DNA from 2 places in the Streptomyces sp. NPDC060031 genome. Region 2 is predicted to be linked to the other one. Evidence: riboswitches for the same ligand, from Rfam matches in the RefSeq annotation. Region 2 holds a riboswitch; the other holds the start of a gene.
What was found. Region 2 has a riboswitch for ZMP and ZTP ahead of ACFWB8_RS16540 (bifunctional 5,10-methylenetetrahydrofolate dehydrogenase/5,10-methenyltetrahydrofolate cyclohydrolase). Riboswitches for the same ligand answer to the same signal wherever they lie in the genome.

Region 1 (7,406 bases), on a different contig from region 2:
TCGAAACGGATCACGGCCTCGGTGTCGGTGACCGCGCTCTTGATCTTCTTCTCGGTGGCCTTGGGCTCGTCGAGGAGGTTGATCAGGCCCTTCGGGGAGGACGCCGACTTCGACATCTTGATCGACGGGTCCTGGAGGTCGTAGATCTTCGCGACCTCCTTGACGATGTGCGCCGCGGGGAGGGTGAAGGTGTCGCCGAAGCGCTGGTTGAAGCGCTCGGCCAGGTCGCGGGTCAGCTCGATGTGCTGGCGCTGGTCCTCGCCCACGGGCACGGCGTCCGCCTGGTAGAGCAGGATGTCGGCGACCTGGAGGATCGGGTACGTGAAGAGGCCGACGGTGGCGTTGCTCGCGCCCTGCTTGGCGGACTTGTCCTTGAACTGGGTCATCCGGCTGGCCTCGCCGAAGCCGGTGATGCAGTTCATGACCCAGCCGAGCTGCGCGTGCTCGGGGACGTGGCTCTGGATGAAGAGCGTGCAGCGCTCGGGGTCCAGCCCGGCCGCGAGGAGCTGCGCGGCGGAGAGCCGGGTGTTGGCCCGCAGATCCTTCGGGTCCTGCGGCATGGTGATCGCGTGCAGGTCGACGACCATGTAGAAGGCGTCGTGCGTGTCCTGCAGGGCCACGTACTGGCGGATGGCTCCGAGGTAGTTCCCGAGGTGGAACGAACCGGAGGTGGGCTGGATACCGGAGAGCGCGCGAGGACGATCAGAAGCCATGGCTTCATTCTCTCAGGTGCGGGACGGGGCTCCGCCCCTGCGCTGGCCGGATCCGGGCGGGGCCCGGCCCGGGGCCGCCCCCGCGCCCCGGGCGGCGCGGGCGCCCGTGCCCGTACTCACGCGTAGCCGCGCGGCCGGATCTTGCCCGGAGCAAGCGACCGCTTTCCCGTCTCCGGCGGAGACGGTGCGGCACGAAGCAGACGGCAACAGCCAAGATCCAGCCCCGCCGGCGTTTGAGGCGCGGGGGTCCGGGGGCCGGCCCCCGGCAACGGCGGCGCGGGGTTACGGCTGCGGCAGGCCCGGGGCCGGGAAGGCGGACATCAGGTCCGCGACCTCCGCACGGACCGCGGCGAGGGCCGCCTCGTCGGACTTCGCGGCCGCGTCCACCGCACGGGAGATCCAGTCCGCGACCACCGGCATGTGCTGCGTCGACAGCCCCCGCGACGTCAGCGACGGCGTACCGATCCGGATCCCCGACGGGTCGAACGGCTTGCGCGGATCGAACGGCACCGTGTTGTAGTTCACCACGATCCCCGCCCGGTCCAGCGCCTTCGCCGCGACCTTGCCCGGGACGTCCCGCGACGTCAGGTCCATCAGGATCAGGTGGTTGTCCGTACCGCCCGACACCAGGTCGAAGCCCCGGGCCAGCAGCTCCGCGGCCAGCGCCTTCGCGTTGGCGACGACCGCGTGCGCGTACGACACGAACGACGGCTGCGCCGCCTCGTGCAGCGCCACCGCGATACCGGCCGTCGTCTGGTTGTGCGGGCCGCCCTGGAGGCCGGGGAACACCGCCTTGTCGATCGCCTTCGCGTGCTCCGACCGGCACATCAGCATCGCGCCGCGAGGACCGCGCAGGGTCTTGTGCGTGGTCGTGGAGATCACGTCCACGTGGCCCACCGGGGACGGGTGCGCGCCGCCCGCGATGAGGCCCGCGATGTGCGCCACGTCCGCCACCAGGATCGAGCCCGCCTCCTCGGCGATGGACGCGAAGGCCGCGAAGTCGATCGTCCGGGGCAGCGCCGTGCCACCGCAGAAGATGATTTTCGGCCGCTCGGCCAGCGCGAGGTCGCGCACCGCGTCGTAGTCGATGAGCCCCGTCCCGGCGGAGACCCCGTACTGCACGCCCCGGAACCACGAGCCCGTCGCCGACACGCCCCAGCCGTGGGTCAGGTGCCCGCCCATCGGCAGGGCCATGCCCATCACGGTGTCGCCGGGCTTCGCGAAGGCCAGGTACACCGCCAGGTTGGCCGGCGAGCCGGAGTACGGCTGCACGTTCGCGTGGTCCACCCCGAACAGGCCCTTCGCCCGCTCGACGGCCAGCGCCTCGACGCGGTCGATGTTCTGCTGGCCCTCGTAGTACCGGCGGCCGGGGTAGCCCTCGCTGTACTTGTTCTGCAGCACCGTGCCGGAGGCCTCCAGCACCGCCGCGGACACGTAGTTCTCGCTCGGGATCAGGCGCAGGGTCTCGGCCTGCAGGGATTCCTCCGCCGCGACGAACGACGCCAGTTCGGGGTCGGTCGCGAAAAGGGCGGGATGGGCGGACGGCTGGCGCGCGGTCATGGCGGCTCCTCCGGGGTCGATGTCAGATCTCGTCCCCGCGAGGCCCAGGCGAGCGGCCCTGTGTGCGGTCGTGCCCGCACGACTCCCCCGGAGTCGGTTCTCCGTGCGCCAGTCGTCGTGCGTACCGGCCACCTTAGCGGGCGCGCCACGAGAAAGGTTTCTCCGTCCGGTATACGAGCGAGGATGGAGGGTGACGCCACCCTCGTCACAGGCCTGACGGACGATCGGAGACCCCGTGTCGACAACTGCTGATGCCATCCGTTCCGCCGACGCGCACAGCGCGCACAACTACCACCCGCTGCCCGTCGTCATCGCGACCGCGGACGGCGCGTGGATGACCGACGTGGAGGGCCGCCGGTACCTGGACATGCTGGCGGGCTACTCGGCCCTCAACTTCGGCCACGCGAACCGCCGCCTCCTCGACGCGGCCCGCGCCCAGCTGGAGCGGGTCACGCTCACCTCCCGCGCCTTCCACCACGACCGCTTCGCCGACTTCTGCACCGAACTCGCCGCGCTGTGCGGCAAGGAGATGGTGCTGCCCATGAACACGGGCGCGGAGGCCGTGGAGACGGCCGTGAAGACCGCCCGCAAGTGGGGCTACGAGGTCAAGGGCGTCCCGGACGGCCACGCCAAGATCGTGGTCGCTGCCGACAACTTCCACGGCCGCACGACGACGATCGTCTCCTTCTCCACCGACCACGACGCCCGCGACCACTTCGGGCCGTACACCCCGGGCTTCGAGATCGTCCCGTACGGGGACCTCACCGCGCTCGCCGCGGCCGTCACCGAGAACACCGTGGCCGTACTGCTGGAGCCGATCCAGGGCGAGGCGGGAGTCCTCGTGCCGCCCGCCGGATACCTGCGCGGCGTACGGGAACTGACGCGCGCGCGGGGCGTCCTGTTCATGGCGGACGAGATCCAGTCGGGCCTGGGCCGCACCGGCAGGACCTTCGCGTGCGAGCACGAGGACGTCGTGCCGGACGTGTACATCCTCGGCAAGGCCCTCGGCGGCGGGGTCGTGCCCGTCTCCGCGGTCGTCGCCGACCGGGACGTGCTCGGCGTGTTCAAGGCGGGCGAGCACGGCTCCACCTTCGGCGGCAACCCGCTCGCCTGCGCCGTGGCCCTGGAGGTCATCGCGATGCTCCGCACCGGCGAGTACCAGCAGCGCGCCACCGAACTCGGCGACCACCTGCACCGGGAGCTGAACCTGCTGGTCGGCGGGGGCGCGGTGACGGCCGTACGGGGACGCGGGCTGTGGGCCGGCGTCGACATCGACCCGGCGCTCGGGACCGGCCGGGAGATCTCCGAGAAGCTGATGGAGCTCGGGGTGCTGGTGAAGGACACCCACGGTTCCACGATCCGCATCGCGCCGCCGCTGGTGATCACCAAGGAGGACCTGGACTGGGGCCTGGACCAGCTCAGGTCGGTGCTGTCCGCCTGATCAGAGGATGCCGCGTCTCACAAAATGACGTGGGGCAGGAAGCGGGCGTACTCGTCCGTGACCGGCCCCGCCGATTCGCGGATGCCGAGCCCCGCCGCCTCGTCCTCGACGACCCACGCGCCGAGCACCACCCGGTTGCCGTCGAAGTCGGGCAGCGGGGCGAGGCCCTGGAAGCAGTACGCCTCCCCCTCGACCGGGACGAACGGCTCGCCGCTCCCGTCCGCCGGGTGCAGCGTCACCCCGGCGCCCTCGCGCCCCAGCAGCGGCTTCGCGACGTACCCGATGCCGCCGGCCTCCGCGAGCTCGCGCGGTCCGTCGAGGTAGGCGGGCAGCAGGTTCGGGTGCTCCGGGAAGAGCTCCCACAGGACCGCCAGCAGCGCCTTGTTGGACAGCAGCATCTTCCACATCGGCTCGATCCACACGGTCGAGCCGGAGCCGCCGCCGTGGTCGTACGTGCCGAGGACCTGCGGGCCGAACTCGTCGGCGGCCAGCCACTCCCACGGGTAGAGCTTGAAGCAGCTGCGGATGAAGCGGAGCTTGTGGTCCACGAACCGGCCGGACAGGCTGTCCCAGCCGATCTGTTCGACGGAGAGGGCCTCGGTCTCCAGGCCCGCCTGCTCGGCGGTCTCCTGGAGGTAGGCGACCGTCATCAGGTCCTCGCCGAGCTCGTCGGTCTCGGAGTGCGCGAAGTGCAGCGGGCCGGGCGGGAGCAGCTCCGCCTGCCGGCGCCAGGCGTCGACGAGGCGCTCGTGCAGGGAGTTCCACTGGTCGGCGCCGGGGAAGCGCTCCTCCATCCAGAACCACTGCGGGCTCGCCGCCTCCACGAGGGAGGTCGGGGTGTCGGCGTTGTACTCCAGCATCTTGGCCGGGCTGCCGGAGCCGTCGTAGCGCAGGTCGAACCGCCCGTACAGGGAGGGCTGTTCGGCGCGCCGCCGCCAGGACTCGGCGATGCGGACCGCGAGCTGCGGGTCGGTGATGCCGAGGTCCGCGAAGCGGTCGTGCTCGACGATGTGCGCGGCGGCCGCCAGGCACATGGCGTGCAGTTCCTCGACGACGTTCTCCAGCGCCTCGACCTCGGGGAGCGAGAAGGAGTAGTACGCGCTCTCGTCCCAGTACGGGCGCAGGGTGTCGTCGGGGTAGCGGGTGAGGGGGTAGATCAGCCCCTGCTCCTCCACCGTCCGCTGCCAGTCCGGGCGGGGTTCGATGGTGTGGCGTTCCATCGGGGATCAGCCGCCGCTGGAGCCGGTGTGGCTGCCGCCGATGCCGCCGCGCGTGACCGCCGACTTGTCGAAGCTGCCGCCGCTGACCCGGTTGTTGGCGGTGCTGCCGCCGTAGTAGTACGAGCCGCGGCCGCCGCTCTTGCACTCCTTGGTGTTCAGCTTCTCCATCGTGACGCGGTCGGCGCAGCGCTTGTCGGGCTCGTTGCTGCTGCCGCAGGCGACCAGGGCCGCCGCGAGCAGGCCCATGCCGCCGAGCGCGACGGTGCCGGAGCGCATACGGCGCTGGTTGGTACTGCTGCTGGTGTCCATCTGTGGCGGCTCCCCTGGTGGCGTGCTGCCGACAGAGTAGAGCGGTGCCCCGGACCGATGGAATCCGGCCGTCGCCATACCCTGGTCACACCCTTCACCTACAGTCGGTTCGTGCTCATTGGGATGATTTGCGCGCTCGGTGCGGCGGTCTGCTTCGGTACGGCGTCGGTCCTCCAGGCGGTGGCCGCGCGGGCGGCGGAGCCGGGTACCGGCTCCGGAGTGGACACCGCCCTGCTGCTACGGGCCCTGCGCCAGTGGCGGTACCTCGCCGGACTCGGGCTGGACGGGGTCGGCTTCGTCCTGCAGATCGTGGCGCTGCGGCACATCCCGATCTACGCGGTGGGGGCGGCGCTGGCGGCCAGCCTCGCCGTCACGGCGGTGGTCGCGGCGCGGCTGCTGGGGACGCGGCTGAGCAGGAGCGAGTGGGCCGCCGTCACGGTGGTCTGCGCGGGGCTGCTCATGCTCGGGCTGGCGTCCGGGGAGGAGGGCTCCGGGAAGGGGTCGCTGGAGCTGAAGCTGGGACTGCTGGCCGTGGCGGGACTGGTACTGCTGGTGGGAGCGGTGTCGGGCGGGCTGCCGGACCGGCCCCGGGCCCTGGTGCTGGGCCTCGCGGCCGGCACGGGCTTCGGGGTGGTGGAGGTGTCCGTCCGCCTCATCGACGGGCCGTCGCTCACCAACCCGGCGCTGTACGCACTGCTGCTGGGCGGGGGCGCCGGCTTCCTGCTGCTCACCTCGGCCCTGCAGCGCGGCTCGGTGACGGCGGCGACGGCCGGGCTGGTGCTCGGCGAGACGATCGGCCCGGCGGCGGTGGGCGTGGTCTGGCTCGGCGACCGCCCCCGCGAGGGACTGGCCTGGCTGGCGGTGACGGGCTTCGTGGTGGCCGTCGCCGGAGCCCTGGCCCTGGCCCGCTTCGGCGAACCCCCGGCCGAGGAGCCGGGGGCGACTGCCTAGGGCAGCGCCGCGACCAGCGCGGCCAGGGTCGCCGACCAGGCGCTGACCGGCGGGGTCCCGTACCCGACGACCAGCGCCTCGCGGGGCGGGACCACCGAGTCCGGGTGCCGGAAGGACGACAGCGGGTGTACGGCCAGGTCCTGCCAGGCCGCCGACCGCATCACCTCGCGCTCGGTGCCCGGCGGCAGGTCCAGCACCGCGTGCAGCCCCGCCGCGATGCCCGAGACGTCCACCCGGCCCGAGACGGCCGCGACCAGCTCGTCCCGCCGCCGCCGGTAGCGCATCCGCATCCCCCGCACGTGCCGGTCGTACGCGCCGGAGCGGATGAACTCCGCGAGGGTGAGCTGGTCCAGCGCGCTGGAGGTCCAGTCGACCCGCCCCTTCATCTCCAGCACCTCGTCCAGCGCCGACGGCGGGACGACCATCCAGCCCATGCGCAGCCCCGGCGCCAGGGACTTGCTCGCCGTCCCCAGGTACACCACCCGGTCCGGGTCCAGCCCCTGCAAGGCGCCGACCTGCTGGCGGTCGTAGCGGAACTCCCCGTCGTAGTCGTCCTCCAGGACCAGCCCGCCCGTGGTCCGTGCCCAGTCCACCACCGCCGTCCGCCGCTCGGGGGTGAGCGCCGCGCCCGTGGGGAACTGGTGCGCCGGCGTCAGCAGCACCGCGCCGGCCTCCGCCGGCAGCCGCGTCGTACGGGCCCCCGCGCCGTCCACGCCCATGGCGCGGGTCCGCAGCCCCGCCCCGGAGAGCAGCCCCCAGTGGATGTCCAGCCCGTACCCCTCCACCGCCACCTCCCGGACCCGCCGGGCCTTGAGCACCCGCGCCAGCAGCATCAGCCCGTGCACGAAGCCCGCGCAGAGCACGATCCGCTCCGGGTCCGCGTAGACCCCGCGCGCCCGCGCCAGGTACCCGGCCAGCGCCTCGCGCAGCTCGACGCGCCCGCGCGGGTCGCTCCCGTACCCGAAGGCCTCGTTCGGGGCGTCGGTCAGCGCCCGCCGGGCCGCCGACAGCCAGGCCGCGCGCGGGAATCCGCTCAGGTCCGGGGTGCCCGGCAGCAGGCTGTACGCATGCCCCGGCCGCGCGGGACGGCGTACCGGCGCGGCCTGCGCGCTGCGCCGCGGCCGGGCGCGCTGCGCGACCCGCGTACCGGAGCCCTGGCGGGCCGTCAGCCAGCCTTCGGCGACGAGCTCGGCGTACGCCTCCGCGACCGTG
Region 2 (7,406 bases):
GCCGCGACCGGATCACGGGAGAGCGCGTACGCCGGCACCCGTGGGACCGGGCGCTGAACTGGTTCGTCTCCTCCTACCCGCTGCTCGGCGGCCTCGCCGCCGGCCTGGAGATCGTCGCCGACGCCGAACTCGCCCGCTCCCAGGGCATCGCCATCGCCGCCGTCAGCGCGAGCGCCGGCGAGATCTACGTCAACCCGCTGCGCACCTTCACCGACGGCGAATGGCGGTTCATCCTCGCCCACGAGATGCTGCACGCCGCCCTGCGCCACGGCGAGCGCCGCGGCGCACGCGACCCGTACCTGCACAACGTGGCCGCCGACTACGTGGTCAACGGCTGGCTCGTGGAGATGGGGGTCGGCGAGATGCCCGAAGGGCTGCTCCACGACCCGGCGCTGAAGGACCTCTCGGTCGAGGAGGTCTACGACCGCATCACCACCGACCTGCGCCGGATGCGCCGGCTCGCGACCCTGCGCGGCAAGGGCCTCGGGGACATCCTGGGCGAGCCGCTGCCCCACCCGGGGAGCGGCCCGTACAGCGATCTGGACGGCTTCTACCGGCGGGCCCTGGTCCAGGGCTTCGACCTGCACGCGTACGGGGAGCGCGGGCTGTTGCCCGCCGGGCTGATCCAGGAGATCCGGGCCTTGGCGCACCCGCCGGTGCCCTGGGACGCCCGCCTCGCCCGCTGGTTCGACGAGTACGTGCCGCGTCCCGTGGCCGTACGGTCCTACGCGCGCCCGGCACGCCGCCAGGCGTCCACCCCGGACATCCCCCGCGCGGGCCGGTACTTCCCGCCCGAGGAGATCGCCCGCTGCACCTTCGGCGTGGTGCTCGACACCTCGGGGTCCATGAACGCCGCCCTGCTCGGCAAGGCGCTGGGCGCGATCGCCTCGTACGCACGGGCCCGCGACGTAACGGCGGCACGCGTCGTGTTCTGTGACGCGGCGCCGTACGACGCGGGCTATCTGCCCCCGAGCGAGATCGCGGGCCGGGTACGGGTGCGCGGCCGCGGCGGCACGGAACTGCAACCGGGCATCGACCTGCTCCAGCGGGCGGAGGACTTCCCGCCCGGGGCCCCGGTTCTGGTGATCACGGACGGGTGGTGCGACACCCTGCGGATCCGGCGCGAGCACGCCTATCTGGTTCCGCAGGGTGCTTCCCTGCCGTTCACGCCACGAGGGCCCGTCTTCCGACTGACCTGACGGTTTAGTCGAGGTAGTCGCGCAGCACCTGCGAACGCGACGGGTGGCGCAGCTTCGACATGGTCTTGGACTCGATCTGGCGGATGCGCTCACGGGTGACCCCGTACACGCGGCCGATCTCGTCCAGGGTCTTCGGCTGGCCGTCGTTGAGGCCGTAACGCATGGAGACCACGCCCGCCTCGCGCTCGGAGAGCGTGCCCAGGATCGACTGGAGCTGCTCCTGGAGGAAGGTGAAGCTCACGGCGTCGGCCGGGACGACCGCCTCGGAGTCCTCGATGAGGTCGCCGAACTCGCTGTCGCCCTCCTCACCCAGGGGGGTGTGCAGGGAGATCGGCTCGCGGCCGTACTTCTGGACCTCGATGACCTTCTCGGGGGTCATGTCGAGCTCCTTGCCCAGCTCCTCCGGAGTGGGCTCCCGGCCGAGGTCCTGGAGCATCTGGCGCTGGACGCGGGCCAGCTTGTTGATGATCTCGACCATGTGGACGGGGATGCGGATGGTGCGCGACTGGTCCGCCATGGCACGCGTGATCGCCTGGCGGATCCACCAGGTCGCGTACGTGGAGAACTTGAAGCCCTTGGTGTAGTCGAACTTCTCCACGGCGCGGATCAGGCCGACGTTGCCCTCCTGGATCAGGTCCAGGAAGAGCATGCCGCGGCCGGTGTAGCGCTTGGCCAGGGAGACCACGAGGCGGAGGTTGGCCTCCAGCAGGTGGTTCTTGGCCCGGCGGCCGTCCTCGACAAGGATCTCCAGCTCGCGCTTGAAGGCGGGCTTGTGGTCCTCCTCCTCTTCGAGCTTGTACTCGGAGAAGAGACCCGCCTCGATGCGCTTGGCGAGCTCGACCTCCTGCTCGGCGTTGAGGAGCGGCACCTTGCCGATCAGCTTCAGGTAGTCCTTGACGGGGTCGGCGGTGGCGCCGGCCACCATGACCGTCTGCGCCGGGGCGTCGTCCTCGTCGTCGTCGGACAGGACGAAGCCCTGGGTGCCGCCGGGCTTGGGGGTCTCCTCCTCGGCGTCGTCGGCGAGGTCCTCGGCTGCCCAGTCCTCGCCCACGGCCGCCGGGGTCTCGGCCTCGTCGCCGTCCTTGGCGCCGGTCTTCTTCGCCGCCGTCTTCTTGGTGGCGGTCTTCTTCGCGGCGGTCTTCTTGACCGTCCGCTTCTTCGGCTCGGCGACGGCCTCGGCCGTCGCCTCGTCCTCGGTGGCGGCGGCCGACGGAGCGGATATCGCCGCAGCGGTGCCCGGGGCCGGACTGGTGGCCGAGGTCTTGCGCGCGCCGATGGGGCGCGGCGCGGCGGCAGCCTTCTTGGTGGCGGTGCGGGCCGGGGCAGCGGCCGCCTTGCGCGGCTTCTTGGCGGCAACCTTCGTGGCGGGCGCGGCGCTGACGTGCAGCGCGACGCCCTCCTCGTCCAGGACCTGGTTCAGGCTGCGCAGGACCCGCTTCCACTGGTCCACCGGGATGCGGCCGGCCTCGAAGGCCTGGCGCACGTCGTCACCGTTGATGTGACCCTGCTCGCGGCCGCGCTCGACAAGCGCGACAAGGGCCTCGGATTCGGCGATCTCCGTGGGGAACGTACGGGACGGGCTGAGCGACACAAGGAGCCTCTCGTTGCGAACAGATAAGGGGTGGGCGGGACATCATCGCGCGAACTTGGGAAACAGACCCGAGGGGGGTCTGTATTCCGGGGCCGCGCGAGGACACCTGTCGGTTCATCGCATGCCCGAGTCGATTCGTTACGCGCTGAATTGAGTGACCTGCGCCACGCTGTGGCGGGGCAACCAATCCGGCGCGGTTCCGTCGGCCCCATCCGTCAGCCCGTTTTGCGGGCCTCGATGAGGAAACGGGCGGTGTGTGCGACGAACGGGCCTTCGCGTTCGATCTGTTCGTGCAGCTCGCGCAACCGGTCCCGGTACTGCCCGACCGTGAAGCCGGGCACCATCCAGATCACCTTCCGGAGAAAGTAGATCACGGCTCCGATGTCGTGGAACTCCGTTCGCAGTCGTTCCGAGCGCAGATCGACGACCTCGAGGCCGGCCTTCGTGGCGTCCGCCACGGCGTCGTCGGGGTGCCGGCCGCGCCGGGCCTCCTCCGGCTGGGGCCCGAGGAAGTACTCGACCAGCTCGAAGACGCTCGCCGGACCGACCTGCTGGGACAGGTAGGTGCCGGCGGGCCGGAGCACCCGCGCGATCTCGTCCCACCAGATGGTCACCGGGTGCCTGCTGGTGACGAGCTCGAAGGCCTCGTCGCCGAACGGCAGCGGCGGCTCGTCGGCGTCCGCGACCACGACCGCGCCGAGCGGGTGCAGCAGCCGGGTCGCCTTGGTGATGTTGGGCGGCCAGGACTCGGTGGCCGCCGTCAGCGGGGGCAGCGGTGCGCAGCCGGCGAGGACCTCGCCGCCGCCGGTCTGGATGTCGAGCGCGGAGCGGACCCGGGCCAGCCGCTCGCCCAGCAGCCGCTGATAGCCCCAGGAGGGGCGCTGCTCGGTGGCGCGGCCGTCGAGCCAGGAGAAGTCCCAGCCGTCCACCGATACGGACTCGGCCTCGGCCACGAGATGGTCGAAAGTACGCGTCATGCGTAGATCGTCCCAGCCCGGGCCCCGGTCATCCACCGGATGAGTCGACTACAGTGAGCCCCGGGCCGTGACTGGCGTTCGGGTGGATCACCACCGGGGAGCGGCCCGGCGTACGCGTCGTACGTCGGCTGCCGCGCGCCTGGGCGAACCGCTACCGCGAACCGCAGCGACGTTCAGGAGACCCCGTGACGACTGCCCAGACCGCCACCTCCACCGCCCGGCTGATGGACGGCACCGCCCTCGCGCGCCGCATCTCGGAGCAGACCGCCGCCTACGCGGCCAAGATCACCGAGCGCACCGGCACCGCCCCCTGCCTCGCGACCGTGCTGGTCGGCGAGGACCCCGCGTCCGTCACCTACGTACGCATGAAGCAGAACCGTTGCGCCAAGGCCGGGATCACCTCCCGCCACGTGGAGCTCCCGGCCGAGACCACCACCGAGGAGCTGGTGGCCGCCCTCACCGCGCTCTCCGAGGACCCGGAGATCAGCGGCATCCTGCTCCAGCACCCCGTCCCGCACCACATCGACGAGCGCGCGGCCTTCGAGGCCATCGCCCCCGGCAAGGATGTCGACGGGGTCACCATGCACTCCTTCGCCGCCATGGGCTTCGGGCTGCCGGGCTTCGTCTCCTGCACCCCCGGCGGCATCATGCGGCTGCTCGCCGAGTACGACGTCGACCTGACCGGCAAGCACGCCGTGGTGGTCGGCCGCAGCGCGATCCTGGGCAAGCCGGCCGGGATGCTGCTCCTGGAGCAGAACGCCACCGTCACCTACTGCCACTCGCGCACCGTGGACCTGCCGTCGATCGTCCGCCAGGCGGACGTGCTGGTCGCCGCGGTCGGCAAGGCCGAGTTCATCCGCGGCGAGGACATCAAGCACGGCGCGGTCGTCCTGGACGCCGGCTACAACGAGGGCAACGTGGGCGACGTCCACTTCGAGTCGGCCGCCGCCCGCGCCTCGCTGATCACCCCGGTCCCGGGCGGTGTCGGCCCGATGACCATCGCCGTCCTGCTGGAGCAGACCGTCCGGGCCGCCGCCGCGCAGGCCGGGCTGTCGCTCGCGGACCTGTAGCGGTCCCGGAACACGACGAACGCCCCGGGCCCTTCGGTCCGGGGCGTCGCGCATCCCCCGGCCACGGCACTAGACGCCGGAGGCGCGGCGGCGGGCCGCGGCGACGATGGGGGAGGCGCGGAACTCCTGCGCCAGTTCGGCCAGCGGCTGGGAGTCCAGGCGGTGGGAGTCCATCCGGTACGGGGCCGGGCAGCCGAGCCCCGCGCCCGGCCCGGCGCAGCCGTCGCCCGCGCGGTCGGCGGCCGCCCGGTGCTGGCAGGCCGCGGCGAGCATGGCCGCGTCCGCGACCAGGGAGGCCTCCCGTTCGGTGAGGCCCTGGGCGAGCGCGGCTTCGTGGGCGCGGCTGCGTACGGCGGGGTCGAACCAGCACGCGAGGGCCAGGATCCCGTCGTCGATCACCGACTCCCGGTGGATCAGCCGGATCCCGACCGGCGACCACCAGGTCATCGGTACGGTCATCACGCTGGACGCGGCGAACCCGCGCAGCGCCGCCCACAGCGGCTGCAGCCGCCGGTACTCGCTGAAGTCCCGCCAGGCCGCCGAGCCGCCGACGAGCGGCACGATGAACCCCGTGCCGACCAGCAGGGCCGCAGTGGCCGCGATCGGCGGCGCCCCGTACGTGGACAGTCCGTCCCAGTCACGACCGCTCCAGTGGGCGCCCACCGCGATCCACTTCACGGTGACGAAGGCCATGTCCATGGCTCCGCCGAGCATGAGCAGCGCCAGCCCGGTGCGCAGCGGCCGCATCGGATTCTTCGGGCCGGGCGAGCCCGCCGCCGGGGTCAGGCGCCGCAGCCACTTGCGGCACAGCAGGGTGAGCGCGGTGCTGCCCACGGTGTGGGCCACCAGGTAGCAGACGATCATCTCGCGGATCCAGGGCGTGTTCGCGTAGTACGTGTCCATGTCGCGCAGCCGCTCGACCGGCGCGTCACCCTTCGCGAACAGGGCGACGATCAGCACGATGACGGCGCTGTACGCGGCCACGGTGACGCGGATGGTCCGCCGGACACCGGGGGTCGGGGTCCCGCCCCAGTACAGGATCAGCACGATGGAGGCGCCCGAGAACGCGGTGAGCAGGCTGTAGACCAGAGGTGCCGAGAAGTTGACGATGCCGGTCAGGCGGTTGACGAGGACGATCGTCGGGGGCGCCGAGAGGAACACGGCGAGGGAGCCGACCGCCAGCAGGGTGCAGACGGCACGCATGAGGGGCTGGTCCCAGCCCCGGCGTAAGGTCGGCGCCTTGACGATCAGCGCCGCGGCGATCACCAGCCCCGGCACGTAGAGGATCAGGCTTTCCGTCATCGGGCCTGTCCGACGGGGTCGACGGGACCCACCGGGTCGACGGGGCTCACCGGGTCGACGGGACCCACAGCGTCGGCCGGACCCGCCGCGTCCACCGGGCTCAGCGCGCCCACCGGGTCCGCGGCGCCGGTCCCGCGGTCGAGGCCGGCCACGGCCCGCTCGGCCGTGGTGAGCGGCGCGGCCTTGAGGGCGCCCCGGTCCGAGGCCCGCAGCACCTCCCAGACCATGGACGGGCGCAGCCAGTACGTGGGCGGCCGGTTCATGGTGATGACCTGGAGCAGGGCGGCGGCCAGCGACTCGTTCGTGAGGGCACCGGTCATCAGCCGGTCGACGTACCCGTTGAGCAGGCCCGCCCCGGCACGCGGCTTCATGCCGGTGGCGCCCGGGTAGAGGATGTCCTGCGAGGTGGCGAGGTCCCAGGCGATGGCCACCTGCGGGGCGATGACCCGCTGCGCCTCGCGGCCGATGGCGGGGTGGGCGAGGCCCTTGGCCCGCAGCAGGCCGCGTACGGCGAGCAGCCCCTGGGCGGCGACCGTCATGCCCTGCCCGTAGAGCGGGTTGAAGGTGGCCACCGAGTCGCCGACGGCGAAGAAGCCGTCGGGCAGCTCCGCCTTCTCGAAGTACACCCGGCGGTTGGCGGTGCCCTGGGTGACGGCCACGTCCGTGAGGGGCTTCTTGTCTTCGAGCAGCTCGCCGACGATCGGGTCCCGCACCCCCTTGGCGAACGGGATGAACCGGTCCGGGTCGGCCGTGGGCTGCCCGCCGCGCGTGCCGGACAGGGTGGCCTGCCAGCGGCCGCCCTCGATCGGTACGAGCGTCGCCGTCTGGCCCGGTACGGGCACCCGGGGGTCGGACTGCACGTTGATGATCGGGAAGCCGGCCGCGTGGGCCCCGGCGGGCGCCTCGAAGATGCGGGTCGCGTAGACGAGGCCGGAGTCGACCTCGGCCTGCCGCAGTGCGATCGGGCCGAGCGCCTCCAGCCAGGCGCGGGCCCGGGAGCCACGGCCGCTCGCGTCCACCACGATGTCAGCCGTGACCAGCCGGTTCTCCTCCTGCGGGGTGTCGACGCGGACCCCGGTGACCCGGGCGGCCGTGCCCTCCAGGGAGCGGACGCGGCTGCGCTCCAGGGTGGTGACCCCGGCCAGCCCGATGACACGGGAGCGGACCACCGAGTCGAGGAGGTCGCGGCTGCAGGAGATGTTGAACTGCATCTCGTCGTGGCGCCGCAGCCAACCCTGGGCGGTCTTGGTCACCAGATCGGTGGGCA

Region 1: it holds a riboswitch for ZMP and ZTP, as region 2 does, so the genes downstream of both, glyA (serine hydroxymethyltransferase) here and ACFWB8_RS16540 (bifunctional 5,10-methylenetetrahydrofolate dehydrogenase/5,10-methenyltetrahydrofolate cyclohydrolase) in region 2, are expected to answer to the same signal.

Annotation. Positions count from the first base shown of each region.
Region 1 covers NZ_JBHWVM010000090.1:6,592-13,997, reverse strand. Annotated here, with positions in the region: gene trpS (tryptophan--tRNA ligase) at 1-713, opposite strand, end outside; gene glyA (serine hydroxymethyltransferase) at 996-2,273, opposite strand; ZMP/ZTP riboswitch at 2,309-2,399, opposite strand; gene rocD (ornithine--oxo-acid transaminase) at 2,509-3,714, shown strand; gene ACFWB8_RS30075 (glutathionylspermidine synthase family protein) at 3,732-4,934, opposite strand; gene ACFWB8_RS30070 (hypothetical protein) at 4,941-5,243, opposite strand; gene ACFWB8_RS30065 (hypothetical protein) at 5,367-6,194, shown strand; gene ACFWB8_RS30060 (PLP-dependent aminotransferase family protein) at 6,191-7,406, opposite strand, start outside.
Region 2 covers NZ_JBHWVM010000031.1:69,338-76,743, forward strand. Annotated here, with positions in the region: gene ACFWB8_RS16525 (hypothetical protein) at 1-1,199, shown strand, start outside; gene ACFWB8_RS16530 (RNA polymerase sigma factor) at 1,204-2,790, opposite strand; gene ACFWB8_RS16535 (methyltransferase domain-containing protein) at 3,006-3,767, opposite strand; ZMP/ZTP riboswitch at 3,825-3,919, shown strand; gene ACFWB8_RS16540 (bifunctional 5,10-methylenetetrahydrofolate dehydrogenase/5,10-methenyltetrahydrofolate cyclohydrolase) at 3,992-4,837, shown strand; gene ACFWB8_RS16545 (MAB_1171c family putative transporter) at 4,907-6,139, opposite strand; gene ACFWB8_RS16550 (NAD(P)/FAD-dependent oxidoreductase) at 6,136-7,406, opposite strand, start outside.